DNA from 2 places in the Providencia sp. 2.29 genome. Region 1 is predicted to be linked to the other one. Evidence: predicted binding sites of a transcription regulator. Region 1 holds the regulator's gene; the other holds the start of a gene.
What was found. Region 1 encodes LexA, which represses DNA repair genes until DNA is damaged. Its sites were predicted from a motif close to TNCTGTATGTACATACAGNA; they were not measured.

Region 1 (4,193 bases):
TTCAAGTTGATACCTGCCGCGATATGAGGAGGAACTAAGCCTTGATGATATAAAACGTATGACAGCAGCAAGTAATCCATGTGGCTGCGATGAGAAGGCACATAAACGATTTCATGACCATCTTGCGCCAATTGGCGAACCCGCTCGGCATGCTGAACGTTGATCCCTTGATATAAGCGGTTCCAAGTCCAACTTAACACTCGGTCAGTAAGACGTATCGCTTCATAAGAGAAGTTAGCGGCAATTTCTTCCATCATATTGACGGCATTTTGCTGAGCTTTCTTCAGTGGAATTTTTTTGCTACGGGCTTCGTCTTCAACCGCCTTTTCAATGGCTTTTGAGGTTAGCAGCTTATTGAATAGCTCTTGGCGAACAGGCAATTTAGGGCCAACAGCAGCAAGGCGTTGGCGTGAATAGTGAATACGCGCGACCCGTGCAAGTTTATTCGCAATAATAGTATCTGTGCCATGTTCTTGCGCCATCAAGCCCATCGACACTGGAGGGGAAAAGCGAACAAAGCTATCTCGCCCAAGCCAGATTATGGCAAAGAACTTTTGAATACCGTTAAGTAAACGCAATGGCGGCGCCGGTGTATGCCCTTCACGCCCAGGAGAGCGACCGAACATGACAGAAGCCGGTAGCATTTGGATATCAAGATTCGGATTACTACGATGCAAATCTAAGTAGGCATGGAATACCTTCACCGATTCTTTACGTGGATTAGGAGAATAATAACGAAATACTCTAGGGCCATCATCAATAAAGACGTAAGCCGGTAATTTAGTGCCATTAATGTCATTATCGACCAAAGGATCAGGTAGGCCGATAGATAAGCATTGGTGACGTAATGTTAAAAGGTCAGATTTAGAATGATATGGCAGCACATATAATGTGGGCCGACTGGTGTCCAATTCAAGTTCTGAAATAGGGTCCGTTGGAACGAGTTTGCTCTTTACCAGTAATTTAAGTGGTAAATTCAACGTGTTGTAATATATTTTACGCCATAGTGACATAAATGATTATAGCCTCTTGTTAACAATGCTTCGCAAGCATACCAGAAATCAACTGGCAAATCTGTTACTGACAATTAACTTTGACCGCAAAAAATGATTATTGTTTTGTAATTTTGAGGAATAAATATGGCAAACCAAACTAAGGGATTTACGCGTGTAATTAAGGCTGCGGGTTACTCCCTTAAAGGGTTGAAAGCAGCTTGGGTCAATGAGGCTGCATTTCGGCAAGAATCCGTTGCGGCAATACTTGCTGTCATTATCGCGTTGTGGCTGGATGTTAGCTATATCGACCGATTATTATTGATTAGCTCTGTTGTACTGGTCGCTATCGTAGAATTAATTAACAGTGCAATAGAGGCGGTCGTGGATCGTGTAGGAAGTGAATATCATGAGTTGTCTGGACGAGCGAAAGATATTGGCTCGGCGGCTGTGTTTATCACGATTGGGTTAGCTTTAGTTATTTGGGCGACGATATTGTGGCAGCATTATTTCGTTGGCTAGTCAGAAATTATCGAAAACAGAGCGATTATCGGTGAGATTACTGGCAAATATGGCATTCGAGTGATTTAAGTGTTTCAAATCTTCATTTACCTGTATATACTCACAGTCTGACTGTATAAACAAACAGGGGAACGAAATGAAAGCACTGACCGCTAGACAACAGCAAGTTTATGATCTGGTGCGCGATCACATTTCTCAGACGGGTATGCCACCTACACGTGCTGAAATAGCAGCAAGCCTTGGTTTTCGTTCGCCTAATGCGGCAGAAGAGCATCTTAAGGCCTTAGCTCGTAAAGGGGTGATAGAGATTGTTTCAGGGGCTTCTCGTGGTATCCGTTTACTGCTTGAAGAAGAAAATGATCCTGAAATTCAGGGGCTACCTTTAATTGGGCGTGTCGCTGCCGGCGAACCTTTATTAGCGCAAGAGCATATTGAAAGTCATTATCAGGTTGATCCTGAGCTATTCAAACCACATGCTGACTTTTTATTGCGTGTTAATGGGATGTCGATGAAAGATATCGGGATTATGGATGGTGACCTGTTAGCTGTTCATAAAACACAAGATGTCCGTAATGGGCAAGTGGTTGTGGCGCGTATTGAAGATGAGGTTACGGTAAAACGCTTTAAGCAACAAGGTAACCGCGTTGAGTTAATCGCCGAAAACCCAGAGTTTGCACCTATTATTGTCGATTTACGTCAACAAAATTTCACTATTGAAGGATTAGCGGTAGGTGTGATTCGCAATGGTGATTGGTGTTAATATTGGTCTTATAACCACCCTTCAAAATATTGCTGGCAGATTTTACTGTTTTCTAATATCAACCTAGGTTTGTCACTAGGTTATTAAATTAGATAAAAAGTCTGCCACTCTATTTAAGTGCTCCCTCAGCAAGTACCTACTATCAGCAGTAATTCTACGCCACTTCTTATTTCTTCTTTGTGATAACCGGTTGCTCATGGTTGTGTTCACAATGTTCATGATCCTGGCAAGTGCTGAGTTCGTAACATTCATGACATAATCCATGATTTTCTACCACAGTGTGTCTCAGGTGAAATTGGTGGCTGTTTGCAAGAGACATAATTGCTGTTTCAATTGTTGTGCAATCACTCTCTGTGACACTTCCGCAATGATCACAAATCAACATTACTGAGATATGACTCGGGTTATCGAAATGGTGACAGATAACATAACTATTTGTTGATTCTATTTTATGAATAAACCCTTGCTCTATTAAGAACTCTAAGCCTCTATAAATCGTTGGTGGTTTTGCTTGAGGCTCTACCTCTCTTAATAAATCTAATAAGTCATAAGCACTGATTGCGCCATGTTGCTGTGCAATCAGGCGTAAAACAGTTTCTCTTTGCGGTGTGAGCCGAACGCCTCTTGATTGGCAAATTTTTTCGGCCATCACTAGCAGTTTATCTTCACTCATTTTTTTCATGGTAATTGACCTTACATCAAAACTGAAAATTGCTGTTGTAAACAAGTTTACCATAACTTCATTGCAGATAGAGATGGAAATAAGAAGAGAGCAAAAGGGCTAACATAGAGAAAAATAGTTATTTATCAAAAACAAGAATGAAAATTTTAATCCGCAATATCGGACAAAAATAGAGTCATATTACATTTTAAATGTATCGCTTGAGGTTAATTGTCATAACACAGTTTGGGCGTTTTTCTTAACCGTCAGTAATTGTGAGGCTTTAGGCTAGGCTTTTCTGTTAGACCGATGTTTATCGGTAAACGGCACAAAACTGCCGATTTTGGGATGCTATAACCGTCTACGGTCATTAACCTTATAAAATTAAGGTGTAAAATTTAAAATTATGCATTTTGTTTTTTGTATCTCAATAGCGGTTAAATATTCTATTTAAGATGTCTTATTTAATTAAAATAAAGCGATAATTTGTGACTTAAGGTACTTTGTAAGTATTTTTTCGTCAATAGAAGCAACAATCACTAGGCTATTATGGGGAGTGTCTTTTTATGAATAGTTAAAAGGTCGTCTGCAATATCAATAAACTTCATTAGTGGATAATTAATTTGTAATAAAAAATTAGTAGAGGCATAAATAGAGTAGTATTTACTTAGTTATATATTCTAATGTATTTATTTAGCGAATATTGTTTCACTGCCCGTGACCCACATAATCAAAAATAAATCTTGAGTTTCATATCACTTTATTTTTCTAGTTATAAACTCATACCGCGAGAAGTCTTTGAAATACTTCTATCATCTTCTTTATAGATGAATATCTTTATATTCTCTCACTTCACCCTTAGATAAAGGAATATCATCGTTCACTACTAAGCGACTGCATATGAGGCATGTTTCCCCTATCTATATAGGAGAACAGCGTTGATATGTTTAGGATTATCATGGTTTTTTAAAGGTAACGATTAGAGATAGAGCATTGCTATTGAAAAATTACTCTCTTGAGTGGAGATACATCTTTGTATCTAAGTAAAGTAATGCCATAAGTTTAATTAAAAAATAGCCATTTGGTGAAATTCTAAATAAAACCAAAGGGTAATCATTACACTCAAAGCGGATGACACGAAAAGTAAAGAACTGTTACATTTAGGGTGAATGTCAATTAAGACTTATCTTACAACAATTCAACCACATAGATTTAATTATCTTCTTTTGTGTGTAAACTAGTGTTAAGTATTGTTAAA
Region 2 (4,193 bases), 100 kb from region 1:
GCTTCCCACTGACCATCTCGAAATTCGGCAGTAGGGCTAGCTAGAGCGGTTCTTAGTAGTTGTAGGGCTTCGGCACGGTTCATTATTACTCCTTAATTTATTCGGTAAGTTCACCGTTGATAAGTTTGGGTAGCAACAAGTCGTGAAATTGCATAATGTTCGCTATATTCAAACAGCCTGATAATTTAGAGCATCGATTTTCAACCTGAATATCACGTGTATTCATTCAAGCTAATAGGAAACAAAAAATATCAACTGCATTAATATTATTTATATTTAAAGGCAATAGCACGACTTCCATTATTATTTTCTCGCTTCATGAACTGCATAATAAAGCCACATTTTACCTTTTCCAGCCGGAGGTAAAAAACTGCGAACGTTCTCAAATTTCTGTTCAATTTATTGATATTAAAATGCTTCTGAAACAATAAATTCATTTGGTAAAAGCACAAACACTCTTTCCGTATTGTTAGCCATTACATATAGCTTCTTTTAGGGAATTATCTTTCAGTCTAATGGAATGATTCTGATTGGTGAAAAGAGAGGGAACGACCACTATTTACCTAAATAAAAATAATATTTCTAGTATTTATTCAACACCCAACATTTGTCTAAAACAAAAAACCTTCTAAATGTTCTCACACTTAGAAGGCTGAAGTTTGTTTTCTGCACTTTGTAAATCAGACGGCTAAAAAAACCTCAGATCTACTTTAATTCGAATTTTTATTCCAATCAGAACGGAATATCGTCATCGAAGTCCATTGGTGGTTCGCTGCTTTGTGGCGCAGGTGCTGGTGAACGCGCTGGGGCGCCGCCACCACTGAATTGCTGAGCCGCTGGTTGCTGAGGCTGACCCCAACCGCTTTGACCACCTTGGCTTTGGCCTGATGATTCGCCACCACGACCGCCTAACATTTGCATTGAGCCACCGATGTTAACCACAACTTCAGTGGTGTAACGGTCTTGACCACTTTGGTCTTGCCATTTGCGAGTCTGCAAAGAACCTTCAATATAGACTTGAGAACCTTTTTTCAGATATTCACCAGCAACTTCAGCTAATTTGCCGAAAATCACGACACGATGCCATTCTGTTTTCTCACGCATTTCACCAGTTTGCTTATCGCGCCAGCTTTCAGAAGTTGCCAGAGTCAGGTTTGCAACAGCACCACCGTTAGGCATGTAACGGATTTCAGGATCTTGCCCTAAGTTACCGATAAGAATTACTTTATTTACGCCTCTGCTGGCCATTTAAACACTCCTGATCCATTAAATTTAATCTCTGTATTAGTCGTGAAGTTTAGCACGACCAACCCATAATGCATACGAATTGCATACTAAAATAGATGTAGCTTGCTCAAGTTGCGAGCAGCTTTGAAAATTTAAATTGTATCGTTCTTGAAGGTTCACAAACTGACAACCTGAATAATTTACTGTGCAGCTACGCGATACATTAATAATTCGACAATGCAAACACCAGCCTTGTTCAGTGCGAATGAATATAATCAACAACGCGACAACTCAAGATCACATGATTATAATCTGTTTTTTAATAAAACACTGTATATTCATTCAGTCTGAATTGTGCGATAATGATTCACTTATGATTGTTCACTATCAAATCATCCGGGAAGTGGTAAATGGATAATATCGAAGTACGCGGTGCCCGCACTCATAATCTGAAAAACATCAATCTCATCATCCCCCGAGACAAACTGATAGTTATTACGGGGTTGTCAGGTTCAGGGAAATCATCATTAGCTTTTGACACACTCTATGCAGAAGGTCAACGGCGCTATGTAGAGTCCTTATCCGCCTATGCAAGGCAATTTCTCTCATTGATGGAGAAACCCGATGTTGATCATATAGAAGGGTTATCACCCGCTATTTCGATTGAACAAAAATCCACCTCTCATAACCCAAGGTCAACGGTGGGCACAATCACCGAAATCCATGACTACTTACGTTTATTATTTGCCCGTGTAGGTGAACCACGCTGCCCAGATCACGATATTCCGCTAGCGGCTCAAACCGTGAGTCAAATGGTCGATAACGTGCTAGCACAGCCTGTTGATCGTCGCATGATGTTATTAGCCCCTGTCGTGAAAGACCGCAAAGGTGAACATGTCAAATTGTTAGATAACTTGGCCTCTCAGGGCTATATTCGTGCACGTATCGACGGTGAAGTGTGTGATCTGTCCGATCCTCCAACGTTGGAGTTACAAAAGAAGCATACCATTGAAGTTGTGGTTGACCGCTTTAAGATCCGTGATGATATCGCACAGCGCCTCGCTGAATCTTTCGAAACCGCTCTTGAGCTATCCGGCGGTACCGCGATTGTTGCCGATATGGATGATCCCGACGCAGAAGAGTTAGTGTTTTCAGCCAATTTTGCCTGCTCGGTATGCGGCTATAGCATGGTGGAATTAGAGCCTCGCTTATTCTCCTTTAATAACCCCGCCGGGGCATGTCCGAGCTGTGATGGCCTTGGTGTTCAACAATTTTTTGATCCTGAAAGGGTGATCCAAAATACCGAGATATCACTCGCAGGTGGGGCTATTCGTGGCTGGGATCGCCGGAACTTCTACTACTTCCAAATGCTGCAATCCCTTGCTGAGCATTATAAATTTGATGTTGAAGCCCCTTATGATTCTCTGAGTCCTTCCATTCAGAAAATTATTCTGTACGGCTCAGGTAAAGAGACGATTGAGTTCAAATATCGTAATGATCGCGGCGATATTACGGTTCGTCACCACCCTTTTGAAGGGGTGCTCAATAACATGGAACGCCGCTATAAAGAAACGGAATCAACGGCGGTACGGGAAGAACTCGCCAAATACATTAGCAATCGCCCTTGTGTGACATGTCACGGAACACGTTTACGTAAAGAGGCGCGTTTTGTTTTTGTCGAAAATACCACGTTGCCTGAAATTGCTGACTACAGTATTGGTCATGCGATGGCGTTTTTCCAAAATCTTAAACTCAGCGGGCAACGGGCAAAAATTGCAGAAAAAGTCCTTAAAGAAATTAGTGACCGATTAAAATTTTTGGTGAATGTTGGTCTTAATTACTTAACGCTTTCTCGTTCGGCAGATACTTTATCGGGCGGTGAGGCGCAACGTATCCGTCTCGCTAGCCAAATTGGTGCAGGCCTTGTCGGGGTCATGTATGTTCTGGATGAACCGTCGATCGGTCTCCATCAACGCGATAATGATCGCTTGTTGGAAACCCTCATTCATCTACGCAATCTAGGTAATACCGTTATTGTGGTAGAGCACGATGAAGATGCTATTCGCGCCGCAGATCATATCATTGATATTGGTCCGGGGGCTGGCGTCCATGGTGGTCAAATCGTTGCACAAGGTACCTTAGAAGATATTGTCGCCAATACAGACTCTTTAACAGGCAAGTTCCTAAGTGGCGAGCGGCGCATTGATATCCCTAAAAAACGGGTTCCCGTCAATAAAGACAAGATGCTCAAACTGTTTGGCGCTAAAGGGAATAACCTGAAAAATGTGACCTTAAAGCTTCCTGTTGGCCTATTTACCTGTATCACTGGGGTATCGGGTTCAGGGAAATCCACATTGATCAACGATACCTTATTCCCTATCGCACAACGTCAATTGAATGGTGCCACCACAATTACACCAGCACCTTATCTTGATGTTGAAGGGCTTGAACACTTTGACAAAGTCATCGATATCGACCAAAGCCCTATCGGGCGAACGCCTCGCTCAAATCCAGCGACTTATACAGGGGTGTTTACACCGATTCGTGAGTTATTTGCTGGTGTACCGGAATCTCGTACTCGTGGCTACAATCCAGGTCGTTTTAGCTTTAACGTTAAAGGGGGGCGCTGTGAAGCCTGCCAAGGTGATGGTGTTATCAAAGTTGAAATGCACTTCTTACCTGACGTTTATGTGCCCTGTGATCAATGTAAAGGTAAGCGCTATAACCGCGAAACATTAGAGATAAAATATAAAGGCAAAAGTATCCACGAAGTGCTTGATATGACTATCGAAGAGGCTCGTGATTTCTTTGATGCTGTGCCAGCACTGGCTCGTAAGCTGCAAACCTTGATGGATGTGGGGTTATCCTATATCCGCTTAGGCCAATCAGCGACGACCTTATCCGGTGGTGAAGCACAACGTGTGAAACTGGCTCGTGAGCTATCGAAACGCGGTACTGGGCAAACC

Region 2: the regulator LexA is predicted to act here: its motif matches at 1,556-1,575, upstream of uvrA (excinuclease ABC subunit UvrA).

What each region holds. Positions count from the first base shown of each region.
Region 1 is NZ_CP065420.1:465,796-469,988, forward strand. Features, by position in the region: gene plsB (glycerol-3-phosphate 1-O-acyltransferase PlsB) at 1-1,013, opposite strand, end outside; gene I3B46_RS01995 (diacylglycerol kinase) at 1,140-1,514, shown strand; gene lexA (transcriptional repressor LexA) at 1,651-2,274, shown strand; gene zur (zinc uptake transcriptional repressor Zur) at 2,441-2,956, opposite strand.
Region 2 is NZ_CP065420.1:569,774-573,966, reverse strand. Features, by position in the region: gene I3B46_RS02460 (RecQ family ATP-dependent DNA helicase) at 1-83, opposite strand, end outside; gene I3B46_RS02455 (single-stranded DNA-binding protein) at 733-1,248, opposite strand; gene uvrA (excinuclease ABC subunit UvrA) at 1,638-4,193, shown strand, end outside.